2 regions of the Luteimonas sp. Soil_C_16 genome follow, and region 2 is predicted to be linked to the other one. Evidence: riboswitches for the same ligand, from Rfam matches in the RefSeq annotation. Region 2 holds a riboswitch; the other holds the start of a gene.

Region 1 (7,107 bases), on a different contig from region 2:
CGACGCGCACCGTATTGGCGGCGTCGTCGTAGCGGCTGCTGCTGGCGCGCAGCGTGGTGCCGATGCGGAAGTCGCCGAAGCTGCGGTCGATGTCGAGACGGCCGCTGTTGCGCGTACGACGGGCGAGCAGGTTGCCGTTGTTGGCGTTGTCGCTGCTGTCGCGCGGATCGACGTGGCTCAGTTCGGTCGACAGGTCGAAGCCGGCGAGCGTGGTCGCGAACGTCAGCTCGGCGCCGCGGATGCGGGCTTCCTGGATGTTCTGCGGGATGAAGTTGCGGTCGAGGAAGATCAGATCGTCGACGCGGCTCTCGAACACGTTGATCGACCAGTTCCACGCATCGGCGTACTGGGACAGACCGAGATTGGCCGTCTTCGCGCGCTCGGGCTCGAGATCCGGATTGCCGCTGCCGAACGGGAAATACAGATCGTTGAACGTCGGCGCCTTGAAGCTGGTCGCGGCGCTGGCGTTGAGGCGCAGCCCGTGGTCGAGGTCGAGGCCCCAGCCGAGGCTGCCCGTGGTGTGGCCGCCGAACTGTTCGTTGTCGTCGTGACGCACGCCGGCCTGCACGCGGTGCGCGCCGAAACGCGCCGTGTAATCGGAGAACACGGCGAAGTTGTTGCGCGAGGTCAACGCATAGTCGGTGTCGCTCTCGACGTTGTCGGACATCCAGTCGAAGCCGAGCGAGAAGCGCTGGCTTGGCGCCAGACCGAAATCGGCCTGCACCGAGGCGGTGTCGCGACGGGTGTCGATCTGGCCGACATCGACGCGCGTGCCCGCATCGATGTCGCGGAAGTAGGTCGTGGACTCGTCGTAGTTGCGGCCGGCCTGCGCGGTCAGTGTGACGACGTCGGAAGGTGCATAGGTCAGCTTGCCGCCGGCGACCTGCTGCACGTTGTCGGCCTCGTTGCCGCCGAACACGCTGCCGTCGTACTCGTTGAACGCTTCCGCGCGCAGGGCGTTGGCTTCGAACGTCAGGCCTTCCGCGAGTTCCACGCCACCGCGCAGGTTGAGCGAACGGTTGCGGTAGCCGTCACGGTCGGGCTCGTCAACGAAGCAGCCCGCTCCGAAATCGCCGTCCAGCGGACCACGGCCGCGGCAGCTGTCGATGCCGTCGGTGCGCTGGAACGCGGCGTCGACCCCGAACCAGCCGCGGCCGGCGCGGCCACCGATGCCGGCGCTGGCTTCGCGCAGGTTGTGGCTGCCCACGCCGATGCGTGCGTGCGGGCTGATCGCACCGGTGTTGCGGCGGGTGAAGATCTGGATGACGCCACCGATGGCTTCCGAGCCGTAGAGGCTGGAGCGCGGGCCGCGGACGATCTCGACGCGCTCGATCTGGTCGACCGGAATGTCCTGGAATGCGGCGAGGCCGGCGGTCGCCGAGCCGATGCGCACGCCGTCGACCAGCACCAGCACGTGGTCGGACTCGCTGCCGCGCATGAAGACCGAGGTCAGCTTGCCGGGGCCGCCGGAGTTGCCGATCTGGATGCCGGCGCGGCCGCGCAGCAGTTCGGGCAGGTCGCGCGCCTGGGTGCGTTCGATCTCGGCACGGTCGATGACCTGGGCCGGCACGATGGTGTCGCCGAGCGTGCTTGCGCTGCGGTTGGCGGTGACGAGCACGGTGTCGAGATCGCGCGCGTCGGCGGCGGTCGCGGCGACGGCGAATGGCGAAGCGAGAGCGGCGACGATCGCCACGGTCAGGGTGCGGAACGGCATTGCAGTCTCCTTGTCGCGTGCGCCCACGCACGCGGGGTATCGGGAGATCGCGAGGACGGACACGGCTGCCGGCCGGACGCGCGCACGCCGTCCGGAACGCCGCCGCAATGCCCGCCGCATCGCAATCGAGGAAGACTTCGTGGCCGGTCTCCGGACTCGCGCGTGGGAGGACTCCCGGGCGTCGCGCCTTCCCGTGCACGGGCACAGTGGCGGATGCGATGCCTTGAACACGCTTACCGTTGCGGGGGCAGTGCCGGACTGGCGCCTGGGCGCGTCACCGGCTTCCCGTTTCAACCCGGACGGCGGAACGCCGGCGGGTCACCATGAAGCTGGCGCGGATTGTACGTGAGCGCGGGGCTGCAGGCGCGGACAGGCGGCGCCGGGAATGCGGTCAGTCGTCGCGGCGGTCGAACAGGCTGTCGAAGGGCGATTCCGATTCGACCGTTTCGGTCACCGTCGTCGTCACCGGGCCGGCCGCCTGGCGCGCGCGCGGATCGGGAAGCAGGGCGGTCGCGGCCTCGGCGGCTTCGACCAGTTGCAGGCGGCGCGCCTCGGGCACGTCCTGCCAGTGGCAGTCGAGCAACGCGCCTTCCAGCGAATACAGCAGGTTGAGGCTGGGCTTGAAACCGGCGCGGCGCACCTTGACGAACGCGTCCACCGCGCCCGCCGCTTCCAGATCCTCGCGCGTGCGCAGGCCGACCTGACGCAGCCAGGCCGCGGACTTGGGTCCGATGTTGCGCAGCTTGAGCGGCGTCGGTGCGGTCATTGCAGCGATTCGAGATAGACGGCGGCCAGGGACTCGATGCCGATCTGGTCTTCAACGTCGAAACGCGCCGGGACCGGACTGTCGATGTCGAAGACGCCGATCAGGCGCTCGCCGACGTACAGCGGGACCACCAGTTCCGAGCGCGAGGCGCTGTCGCAGGCGATGTGGCCGGGGAAGGCATGCACGTCGTCGATGCGCTGCGTCGTGCGCGTGCGCGCAGCCGCGCCGCACACGCCTTTTTCTAGAGGAATGCGCACGCAGGCCGGTAGACCCTGGAACGGGCCGACCACGAGTTCGGTGCCGTCGAAGAGATAGAAGCCGACCCAGTTGAGATCCGGCAGCGCGTGATAGACCAGCGCCGAGAGGTTCGCCGCATTGGCGATTGCATCGCGTTCGCCGTGCAGCAGCGCCCGTGCCTGTGCCGCCAGCGCGGCATACTGTTCGGCCTTGGAGCCGGTCAGGGGAGATGAAGTGAACATGCCGCGGAGTGTAGCAGCGGCCCCGCAGGGGCTCGGGGGACGGGACGCGTGGTCGCGCGATGCGGACGGCCGCCCATTGCGAACCGCGCCGGTCCCGCGCTGCGGTGCGCAGCCCCGCATCGCGACGGAATCCGCATGAGCGCGCGCAGCTTTCTGGTGACCGGCACCGATACCGGCATCGGCAAGACCCATTCGAGCGTGGCCCTGCTGCATGCACTGCGTGCGCACGGTCTCCGCGCGGTCGGCATGAAGCCCATCGCCAGTGGCTGCGACTGGATCGACGGGCGCTGGCGCAATGAAGATGCGCTCGCCCTGCAGGCGGCCAGTGCGCCGCGACCGGACTACGCCGACGTCAATCCGGTGGCGCTGCCGGAGCCGACGGCGCCGACATTGGCCGCGATCGCGGCGGGTGTGACGGTCGACATCGCAGGCCTGTACGCCGCGCATGCGCGGCTCGCATCGACTGCGGATGTGGTGCTGGTCGAGGGTGCCGGCGGCTGGGATGCGCCGCTGGCGGAAGAGCTCGAGCACCGGGATCTCGCGCGGCAGCTCGGCGGCGCCGTCGTGCTGGTCGTCGGCCTGAAGCTCGGCTGCCTGAGTCACGCGCGACTGACTGCGCGTGCGATCGAGGCGGACGGCTGTCGGCTGGTCGGATGGATCGGTAACCGCATCGATCCGGACTTCGCACGCGCGGACGACTACGTCGGCCTGCTGGCGGACGCGTTGCCGGCGCCGTGTCTGGGGGTGTTGCCGTTCGTCGCGGACGGAAGCGACCTGCCTGCGACGTTGTCGCTCGATGCAGCGTGGATCGCGATTCTCTAGCGCGTTGCGCGATGGGTCTCGCTTGCGCTCCACCCGTCCTTCGGTGGGAGTGTCGGCGCCTTTGCAGGATGGATAGAGCGCCAGCGAAACCCATCCTCGCCATCTGATCGAACGGGATAACCCCGAAAGAAACAGGCGCGACCGAAGCCGCGCCCGTTTCCGTGTCACCTGTCGCCGGGACTCAATGCCCCTGCGGCGCCGGCGTCAGATCGTCGTCGTCGCGATGGTCCGCCTTCCGTGCTTCGGCCGCGTCGCGATCGTGGCTGTGGTCGCGGGCCAGCAGCAGATAGAACGCCGGCAGCACGAACAGCGTGAACGCGGTGCCGATCGACATGCCGGCGGCGATCACCAGACCCATCGAGAAGCGGGCCGCAGCGCCCGGACCGCTGGCGATCAGCAGGGGCACCATCGCGAACACCAGCGCGGCGGTCGTCATCAGCACCGGACGCAGACGGATCGCGGCGGCGCGTTCGATGGCCTCGGCCTTTGAGACACCCTCGTTGACCTGCAGCTTGTTCGCGAATTCCACGATCAGGATGCCGTGCTTGGAGATCACGCCGACCAGCGTCACCAGTCCCACCTGGGTGTAGATGTTGATCGACATGCCGGGGAAGGCCTCGATGCCGGCGAACTGCAGCACACCCGAGAGCAGCGCCAGCGCATTGAGCACCAGCAGCGCGCCGCTGATCGCCATCGGCACGGTCATCAGCATGATCACCGCATCGCGGAAGCTCTCGAACTGCGCCGCCAGCACCAGGAAGATGATCACCAGCGCGAAGGCGAGGGTGATCAGCATCGTCGTGCCTTCCTGCTTGAACTGCCGCGACTCGCCGGCGTAGTCCACGCTGTACCCCTGCGGCAGCACGTCGGCAGCGATCTCGTCGAGCACGCGCAGCGCCTCGCCCTTGGTCACGCCGGGGCGCGGCGCGAAGGTGATGCCCACCGCATTGAGCTGCTGGAAGCGCTTAAGCGATTGCGGCTGCGCGCTTTCCTTGAACGAGATCACCGTCGACAGCGGAATCAGGTCGCCGTCGCGGGTGCGGGTGTAATAGTTACCCAGCTGCTCGGCATTGAGCCGGTCGCTGCGCTGCACCTGCGGGATCACGCGATAGGAACGGTTCTGCATCGCGAAGCGGTTGACGTAGCCGCCGGCCAGCAGCGCGCTCATGTCGGCCGCGAGCGTGCGCATGTCGATGCCCAGCAGCGCCGCCTTGTCGCGATCGATCTGCACTTCCACGCGCGGCTTGTCGATCTTCAGATCCTTGTCGAGGAAGATGAAGCGACTGCTGGCCTGCGCACGCGCCACGACTTCGTCGGCGATCTCCGACAGCTGTTCCAGCGAGCCGATACCACCGATCAGGAACTCGCCACCGCCGTCACCACCCGCCGACGGCAACGACGGCGGCACCAGCGCGAAGATGTTCAGACCGGTGATCTCGGCGAGCTTGGGCTGCAGATCCTGCTGCAGGATCTGGTTGGTCGAGCGCTCGCGCTGGCTCCACGGCTTCATGACGAAGCCGCCCATCGCGCTGTTGCTGCCGCCCATGCCGCCCATGCCGCCGTTGAACAGGAAGAAGTCGTTGATCTCGGGGATCTGCTCGACGACGGCGGTCATCTCCTCGGTGTAACCCTCGACGTAATCGAGCGTACTCGCGGCGTCGGCGCTGCCGATCGCGAACACGAAGCCTTCGTCCTCCGGCGGTGCCGGTTCCTTGGGCGCGCCGATGTAGAGGAACACGCACGAGACCAGCACGATGGCACCGAAGGTGAGGATCACCGCGCGCGTCTGCAGCGCGCCGTGCAGCCTGCGCTGGTAGCCGCGCTCCACCGATTCGAAGCGGCGGTCGAGCCACTTCTCGAGGCGGCTCTTGCTGTGTTCGCCGTGCGGCTTGAGGATCTTCGCGCACATCATCGGCGTGAGCGTCAGCGCGATGATGCCCGACAGGAACACCGCGCCGGCGAGCGTGAACGCGAACTCGGTGAACAGCACGCCGGTCAGGCCGCCCTGGAAACCGATCGGCAGATATACCGCGATCAGCGTCGTGGTCATCGCGACCACCGGCCACGCCAGTTCGCGCGCGCCGCGGATCGAGGCATCGAACGGCGTCATGCCTTCTTCGATGTGCCGGTGGATGTTCTCCAGCACGATGATCGCGTCGTCGACCACGATGCCGATCGCCAGCACCATCGCCAGCAGCGTCAGCAGATTGATCGTGAAGCCCATCAGCAGCATCAGGAACAGCGCGCCCACCAGCGACAGCGGCACCGTGACGGCCGGAATCAGCACGCTGCGGAACGAGCCGAGGAACAGGTAGATCACCACGATGACGATGATCACCGCCTCGATGATCGTGCGGATGACCTCGTTGATGCCGTCCTGGATCGACTCGGTGCTGTCGTAGGGAATCGTCGCTTCGATGCCTTCCGGCAACTGCGGCACGATCTCGTTGTCCCAGGCCTTGCGGACCTCGGCGATCACGTCGAGCGCGTTCGCATCCGGCGAGACATAGATGCCCATGAACGTCGCCGCGGCGCCGTTGATGCGCACCGACGAACCGTAGTTCTCCGATCCCAGCACGACATCGGCGATGTCGCCCAGACGCACGATCGCGCCATCGGCCTCGCGCACGACGAGCGCGCGGAATTCCTCGGGCGTGCGCAGGTCGGTACGCGCGGTCAGGTCGACTGCGACCATCTGGCCCTTGGTCGAGCCCAGCGCGGACAGCACGTTGTTGGACTGCAGCGCGGCCGACACGTCGCTCGCGGTGACGCCGAGCGCGGTCATGCGGTCGGGTTTGAGCCACACGCGCATCGCGAACGAACCCGGGCCCATGATCTCGGCGCGCTGCACGCCGGGAATCGTCGCGATCGTCGGTTCGACCGCGCGGGTCAGGTAATCGGTGATCTGGTTGTCGTTGAGTGCATCGCTGGCGAACGAAACGTACATCGCCGCGACCTGCTGGCCCTGCTGCAGGTCGATGACCGGATCTTCCGACTCGGTCGGCAGCTCGCTGCGCAGTTTGTTGACCTTGGCCGCGATCTGGGTGAGCGCTTCGTTCGGGTCGTAGTCCAGACGGATGTAGGCCTGGATCACGCTGACGCCGGCCGAACTGGTCGAGGTCAGATAGTCGATGCCCTCGGCGCTCGCGACCTCGCGTTCCAGGGGCGTGGTGATGAAACCCTGGATCAGGTCGGCGTCGGCGCCGAAGTAGGTCGTGCTGATGTTGACGACCGCATTCTGCAGCTCGGGGTACTGGCGCACGTTGAGCTCGGAGAACGCGCGCAGGCCGAACAGCAGGATGAAGAGGCTGACGACCATCGCCAGC
Region 2 (7,107 bases):
CACGCAGTCGGGCGTGTCGAAGCAACTTGCGCAGCTGGAAGCCGCGCTGGGCATGACCCTGTTCGTGCGCCGCGCGCGGGCGTTGACCGGTCTGACCGAAGCCGGCGCGCAGGTGCTGGCGCATGCGCGCCGGCTGCTGGCGGAGGCGGCCAACATCCAGGCGCTGTCGGACAACCTGCGCCGCGAACGCCACGGCGTGCTGCGCATCGCCACCACGCACACGCAGGCGCGGCACGCGTTGCCGCCGGCACTGCAGGCGCTGGAACGCGACTGGCCCGAGGTCGCGGTGCACGTCGTGCCCGGCGATGACGCCGACGGCCTGCAGGCGCTGATCGACGGCCACGTGGATCTCGCCCTGCTCAGCGGCACCGGCACGCCGCCGGCCGGCTGCATCGCCGTCCCGCTGTACCGCTGGCGTCGCCGCGTGGTGGTGCCGGTCGGACATCCGCTGTCGCAGTTGCAACGCCCCTTGCGGCTCGACGATCTGACCGGACGGCGGCTGGTGAGCTACGCGTCGAGCCAGCTCGCGGATTCGTCGCTGCAGCGCGCGTTCGCGCAGCGCGGGCTGCGGGCCGACGTTGCGGTGACGGCGCGCGATGGCGATCTGATCCAGGCCTATACCCGCGCCGGACTCGGCATCGGCATCGTCGCGGAGATGGCGCTCGATCCGTGCGACGATCTGGTGGTGCCGCCGATCGAAGCCGATCTGCTGCCGCCCTGCACCACATGGCTGCTGCTGCATCCGGCGCGCGTGCTGCGCGACTTCGGTTTCGCTCTGCTCGCCGCGCTGGCGCCGCAACACGCGGTGGTCGATCTGCGACGGCTGATCGCCGACGACCAGCCGCTTCCCGAATCCGCCCCCGACTGGCAGGCCTGGCGCGTCGCGACACGCATCGTGCGACCGGTCGCATCGAAGGTGGCCGCCGCGGCACGCTGACGCCCCGCGCAGTCGACGACGCGGCAGGTAGCATGCGGACATCCGCCGGCTGCTTTCCGGGTGCGTCATGCGTGTCGTTCTCCACGTTGCATGTGTGTTGCTGGCGACCCTCGCGCTGGCGCAGCCGCTCGCCGCGCGCGCGCCGCTGCTGGCCGGCGCCGCCGCGATGACCACGGCGCCGGCACCGGCCGATGCCGCGGCTGCCACTGCGACCGCCACGATCGATGTCGCCGACATTCCCGCGCAGGCCGATGTCGACCAGCGCCTGGCCGAACGCATCCAGGCCGCTGCCACCGAAGCGGGCACCGCATCGCCTGCCGATGCCTACGCCCGACGGCTCGCGGCGATCGAAGCCTCGGTCGAAGACCCGTTCTGGCGGTTCACCTCGGCCGAGATGCGCACGCTGCCGATCCCGCGGCTCGAAAGCCTGTCGCGGCACTGGAGCTTCCAGGCCCGGCGCCTCGCGCAATGGCAGGCCGACCTGCGCCAGACCACCCAGCACCAGGCCGGCGATGCCGCCGGTCTCGCCGCGCGCCGCGCCGCCTGGGAAACCACGGCCGCGGCCAGCCAGGAACTGCCGGCCGCGCTGCGCCAGCGCGTGGACGAAGTGGTCATCGAACTGGCCCAGGCCGAGACCGCCCTGTCCGACCCGCTGGCGCGACTGATCGCGCTCGGTCGTCGCGGCAACGCGGTGGACGCCGGCATCGCGACCGCGCGCAGCCGCGTGAACGACGCGATGGCCGCCTACGACGTCAGCCTGCTGCGGCGCGATGCGCCGCCGCTGTGGCGTCTGGACGCCGCAGGCGCGGCGCCGACGGCCGGCACCGGTGACGTGATCCGCAGCGGTCTGGAGATCGAGTCGCGCTTCGCCACCGAGTACGCCCAGGGCGATGCGATCAGCGGCCTGCGCGCCTTGCAGACGCTGCTGGTCTGTTCGCTGCCACTGCTGCTGTGGCTGGCCTGGCGCAGCCGCAGGCCGATCAAGGCCGGCGAGATCAGCCATACCGAAGCGACGGTGCTGTCGCGCCCGATTTCGTGCTGGCTGCTGCTGGTAGTGATCGGCGTCTTCGCGTTCCAGCCCGACGCGCCGATGCTGACCCATCAGCTCGCGCTGCTGGCCGCGGTGGTGCCGGTGCTGCGCCTGCTGCCGGCGTCGCGGCGGCGCCTGCTGGGCATGGCGCCGTACGTCGCCAGCGCGCTGTTCCTGCTGCTGCGGCTGGGCTTCGTGTTCCTGTCGAGCGCGTCCACCTATCGCCTGTACATGCTCGGCCTGACCTGTATCGGGCTGGTCGCGGCCGGCTGGCTGTTGTGGCGCGCGCATCGCCACCACCACGCCGCGCACACCGGACGCATCGGCCAGGTGCTGCGCGCGGCCGTGGTGGTCGGTGCGTGTCTGCTGGCGGTCTCGCTGGTGGCCAATGTCGTCGGCAACGTGTCGCTGGCCGAGACCCTGACCGGCGGCGTGATCGACAGCCTGTATTTCGCGCTGCTGCTCGGCGCCGGCCTGACCGTCGTCGCGACCTGGATCCAGCTGCTGCTCAAGCGGCCGGGCGTGTCGCGCTTCCGGCTGGCGCGCGACCACGCCGGCCCCGCGGTGCAGATGCTGCTGCACCTGCTGACGGTCGCGGCGATCGTCTGCTGGATCGTCTACGCGCTCGACCGCTTCCGCGTGCTGTCGCCGGTACACGCCTCGCTGTCGGCGCTGCTGGGCTACAGCTGGGCGCTGGGCGATCTGCGCCTGAGCCTGGGCCACGTGCTGCTGTTCGTGCTGACGGTGATCGTCGCGTTCTGGCTGGCGAAGACGGTGCGCCTGATCCTCGACGGCGAAGTGCTGCCGCGGATGTCGCTGCCGCACGGCGTCGCCAACAGCGTCGCCGCGCTGAGCTACTACGCGGTGCTGATGCTGGGCCTGGTCGGCGCGCTGTCGGCGGCCGGCTTCAAGGCCAGCCAGCTGACCTTCGTGCTCGGCGCGCTGGGCGTGGGCGTCGGCCTCGGCCTGCAGAACGTGGTCAACAACTTCGTGTCCGGCCTGGTGCTGATCTTCGAGCGCCCGTTCCAGCCCGGGGACGTGGTCGAGGTGGGCGGCACCACCGGCCGCGTGGTCGACATCGGCATGCGCGCGACGCGCGTCGCGACCTTCGACGGCGCGAACGTCGTCGTACCCAACGGCCAGCTGATCTCGCAGCAGTTGGTCAACTGGACCCTGCGCGACCGCAGCCGCCGGCTGGAGGTGCGCATCGGCGTCGCCTACGGCAGTGCGCCGGGCGATGTGGAAGCGGTGCTGGCGGAGGTCGCCGCGGCCACGCCGGGCGTCGCGTCCTCGCCCGCGCCGGTGGTGCTGTTCGACGGCCTGGGCAGCGTGGCGATGGAATTCGTCGTGCGCGCCTGGACCCACGAGTACGAGGATGCCGGCGCGATCCGCAGCGCCCTCGTCGGCCGCCTCTACGACGCCCTGCTCGCGCGCGGCATCGGCCTGGCGCATGGCGCAGCGACGGTCTACCCGCCGCCACCGCCCGCGCCCGCAGGCCCCTGATCGCAGCGCCGCGTCAGCGGCAGCGGGCGGCGTCCACCGGTCGGATCGATTCGACACGGCCGTCGTAGGTGACGACATCCACGCAGTCGCGCGTGTCCGCGTTCCACCAGGTCACCGTGGGCCGTCCGTTGGACTGCCGCGCGTTGCGATCGACATAGCCGCGCGCCAGCAGTTCGGTCTCCGCGCCTGCCCCGCGCGCGCCCACCAGATCATCCAGCCTGCCCGAACGCAGACCGCTCGACCTGCCGGACTGCCACGGCACCTGCGCCGAACGCTCACGCATGCCGGCGCCGTAGCCGTCGCTGTAGGCGCCGCGGTCGGAATCGGCGCGGTAGCCGTGCAGGCCGTCGCGGTAACCGCGTTCGTAATCGGCCTCGCGGCGCGGATCGTCGTCGTGGTCGCCGTCGTCGTGGTGATGCGACCTGTGCGCGAGCGCGGCGATGCCGAGAATCGCCGCCGCGGCCACGGCCGCCTTGGCGCCGTCGCTCATGCCCTCGCGCGGCGCGGCGCCGGCCTGCTGGCCGCAATCGGGCGCCGGGGTGGTGACCACTGAGGCGATGCGCCCGCCGTCGCTGCGCACCATCACGCAGCGCCGGTCGCGCGCGTTCCACCAGCTGCCGTAGTCGCCGGACCCCGACTGCCGGACGTAGCCGCGCGCGCCCAGCGTGCGCGACGCGGTGCGGTCGGCGAGACCCTGCAGATCGCCCAGGCCGGGCGCGGGGTCCTGCGCGGCGACCAGCGACGGCGCGAACAGGGCGGACAGCGACAACGTGGCAGCGGCCAGCGCGCTGCGGCGGATAACGGACATGGGGCACCTCCGGATGTGCCGGCCGGACTGGCCGCGCTCGGCGCAGCGTGCGCCGGAAATCGTGCAGATTGTGTGGCGGGATTCGAGGTTTTGACGAGGTGGCGCCTGGGCAGGCAGGCCGTGAGAACCCCCCCTTTGGGAGAGGTCGGCGCGCGAAGCGCATCGGGTGAGGGCCGGGGCCCCACAGGGACGTTCAGGAGCGCCCTCATCCGCCCTTCGGGCACCTTCCCCCAAGGGGGAAGGATCAAGAAAATCATCTCGAAGGGCTTGCCCTCCGCACCCCGATCTGCATCGCAGGGCCTGCACGAAGGGCTTGACGAACGACGATTCCCGCCACGACGCGGCCTGCCGCATCTTCACTACATTTAGCGTTGACGCTGCCGACCCACCCCACTATCTTGGGTCCCGTCGGTTCCGCGCCCCCCAAGGGCTGTGGATTAAAACGGGAAGCCGGTGACGCCTCGCGCCACTCCGGCACTGCCCCGCAGCGGTAATTGGGAACGAACCCGCCATCAGCACTGGAGCGATCCGGGAAGCGGCGGGGGAGGAGAAGGCGCCGCCTTCGTGCCCATGAGTCCGAAGACCTGCCGACAGCCGCGTGGACAGCACAACGCGCGGTGCCGGCTGCGGACGTCCCGTGGGGGGCGGGTTTGCGGAGTGGGGGCGATGGCGCTGTGCGCCCGATCGCGATCCCTGCGACGCCGCCCGATCACCCTCGGAATCCTCCAAGGCCGCCGGACCCGACGTGGGTGGGCCGGTCGTGTGCGCGAATGCACTGGACACAGAGAGGACGCATGACCAGCCACGAGACCGTCGCGACCGAGACCCCGGACGCCGCCGCAGACGCCACACCGGACACCGCCACCGCAGCTGCCACATCCCCCATTTCCGTTGCGCCGCCCGCCGTCGAACCCGACGACGTGGTGCCGCCACCCCCGAGTGCCGCCATGAACACCGCAATTGCAGAAGTCTTCGACGCCGAGGCCGGCGTCTCCAACTGGATCACCAAGGAAGCCGGCAACCGCCGCATTCCGTACGACCGCGCGCGCCTGGAGCGCAGCATCGATCGCACGCATGCCGAGTTCCCGCAGCTCGAGATCGCCGACTACAAGCGCAGCGTGTTCGGCTTCGTCGAGCGCAAGGACGCGGTCAACGCCGACGACCTGGTCGACCATCTGATCCGCGAGGCCGAAGCCCGCGTCGACGTCACCGCGCCGGAGTGGGAATTCTTCGCCGCCCGCCTGTACCTGCACCGCCTGTACAAGCGCGCCAGCCGCAACCGCTTCTACGACGCCGAGCAGAAGTACGGCTCCTACGTCGGCCTGCAGGAATCGCTGGCCGATCGCAACATCTACTCGAACGACATCCTGCGCGCCTATTCCAAGGAAGAGCTGCAGGAAGCCGGCCGCATGATCGAGCCCGAGCGCGACAAGCTGTTCGCCTACAACGGCCTGTACCTGCTGGCCACGCGCTACCTCGCCACCGACACCTCGCGCGCCGTGTTCGAGCTGCCGCAGGAGCGCTGGCTGACCATCGCCCTGTACCTGATGCAGAACGAGACCAAGGGCGGCCGCGAGCGTCGCATGCAGCTCGTCGGCGAGGCCTACTGGGCGCTGTCGAACCTGTACATGACCGTGGCGACGCCGACGCTGCAGAACGCCGGCAAGGTCGGCGGCCAGCTGTCGTCGTGCTTCATCGACACCGTCGACGATTCGCTGCAGGGCATCTACGACTCCAACACCGACATCGCCCGCGTCTCCAAGGGCGGCGGCGGCGTGGGCGCGTACATGGGTTACGTGCGTTCCAGCGGTTCGGCGATCCGCGGCGTGCCGAATTCCTCCGGCGGCGTGGTGCCGTGGATCAAGCAGCTCAACAACACCGCCGTGTCGGTGGACCAGCTGGGCCAGCGCAAGGGTGCGGTCGCGGTCTACCTCGACATCTGGCACCGCGACATCGAGAACTTCCTCGACCTGCGCCTCAACAACGGCGACCAGCGCCTGCGCGCGCACGACGTGTTCACCTCGATCTGCATCCCCGACATCTTCATGGAAGCCGTCGAGCGTCGCGGCGACTGGTACCTGTTCGACCCGCACGAGGTCCACAAGATCAAGGGCTGGCACCTGCAGGACTTCTTCGACGAGAAGAAGGGTGATCCGAACGGCAGCTTCCGCCGCAAGTACGAGGAAGTCGTCGCCGACGAGCGCATCTCGCGCAAAACCGTCAAGGCGATCGACATCTTCAAGCGCGTGATGGTGAGCCAGCTCGAGACCGGCAACCCCTTCATGTTCTACCGCGACGAAGTGAACCGGAAGAACCCGAACAAGCACGTCGGCCGCGTGTACTCGTCGAATCTCTGCACCGAGATCCTGCAGAACATGAGCCCGACGAAGATGATGCAGGAGATCATCTCCGGCAATCAGATCGTCACCACCAAGCAGGCCGGCGACTTCGTCGTCTGCAACCTGTCGTCGGTGAACCTGGGCCGCGCGGTCATGCCGCAGGCCGGCCAGAGCGATCTGATCACCGACGTGCTCGAGCGCCTGATCCCGATCCAGGTGCGCATGCTCGACAACGTGATCGATCTCAACATGCTGCCCGTGCCGCAGGCCACGATCACCAACCAGAAGTACCGCGCGATCGGTCTGGGCACCTTCGGCTGGCATCACCTGCTGGCGCAGAAGGGCATCCAGTGGAACGACGCGCAGGCCGAGGACTTCAGCGATTCGCTGTATGAGCGCATCAACTTCCTGACCGTGCAGGCCAGCATGGAACTCGCGAAGGAAAAGGGCGCCTACCCGGTGTTCGCCGGCAGCGACTGGCACACCGGCG

The links. Region 2 has a riboswitch for cobalamin ahead of AC3A5T_RS01635 (ribonucleoside-diphosphate reductase subunit alpha). Riboswitches for the same ligand answer to the same signal wherever they lie in the genome.
Region 1: it holds a riboswitch for cobalamin, as region 2 does, so the genes downstream of both, btuB (TonB-dependent vitamin B12 receptor) here and AC3A5T_RS01635 (ribonucleoside-diphosphate reductase subunit alpha) in region 2, are expected to answer to the same signal.

The regions. Positions count from the first base shown of each region.
Region 1 covers NZ_JBDGIS010000006.1:8,569-15,675, reverse strand. The annotation lists gene btuB (TonB-dependent vitamin B12 receptor) at 1-1,714, opposite strand, end outside; cobalamin riboswitch at 1,839-2,055, opposite strand; gene AC3A5T_RS12180 (TfoX/Sxy family protein) at 2,106-2,480, opposite strand; gene AC3A5T_RS12175 (GAF domain-containing protein) at 2,477-2,959, opposite strand; gene bioD (dethiobiotin synthase) at 3,095-3,781, shown strand; gene AC3A5T_RS12165 (efflux RND transporter permease subunit) at 3,963-7,107, opposite strand, start outside.
Region 2 covers NZ_JBDGIS010000001.1:365,145-372,251, forward strand. The annotation lists gene AC3A5T_RS01620 (LysR substrate-binding domain-containing protein) at 1-937, shown strand, start outside; gene AC3A5T_RS01625 (mechanosensitive ion channel family protein) at 1,005-3,470, shown strand; gene AC3A5T_RS01630 (hypothetical protein) at 3,484-4,278, opposite strand; cobalamin riboswitch at 4,671-4,884, shown strand; gene AC3A5T_RS01635 (ribonucleoside-diphosphate reductase subunit alpha) at 5,073-7,107, shown strand, end outside.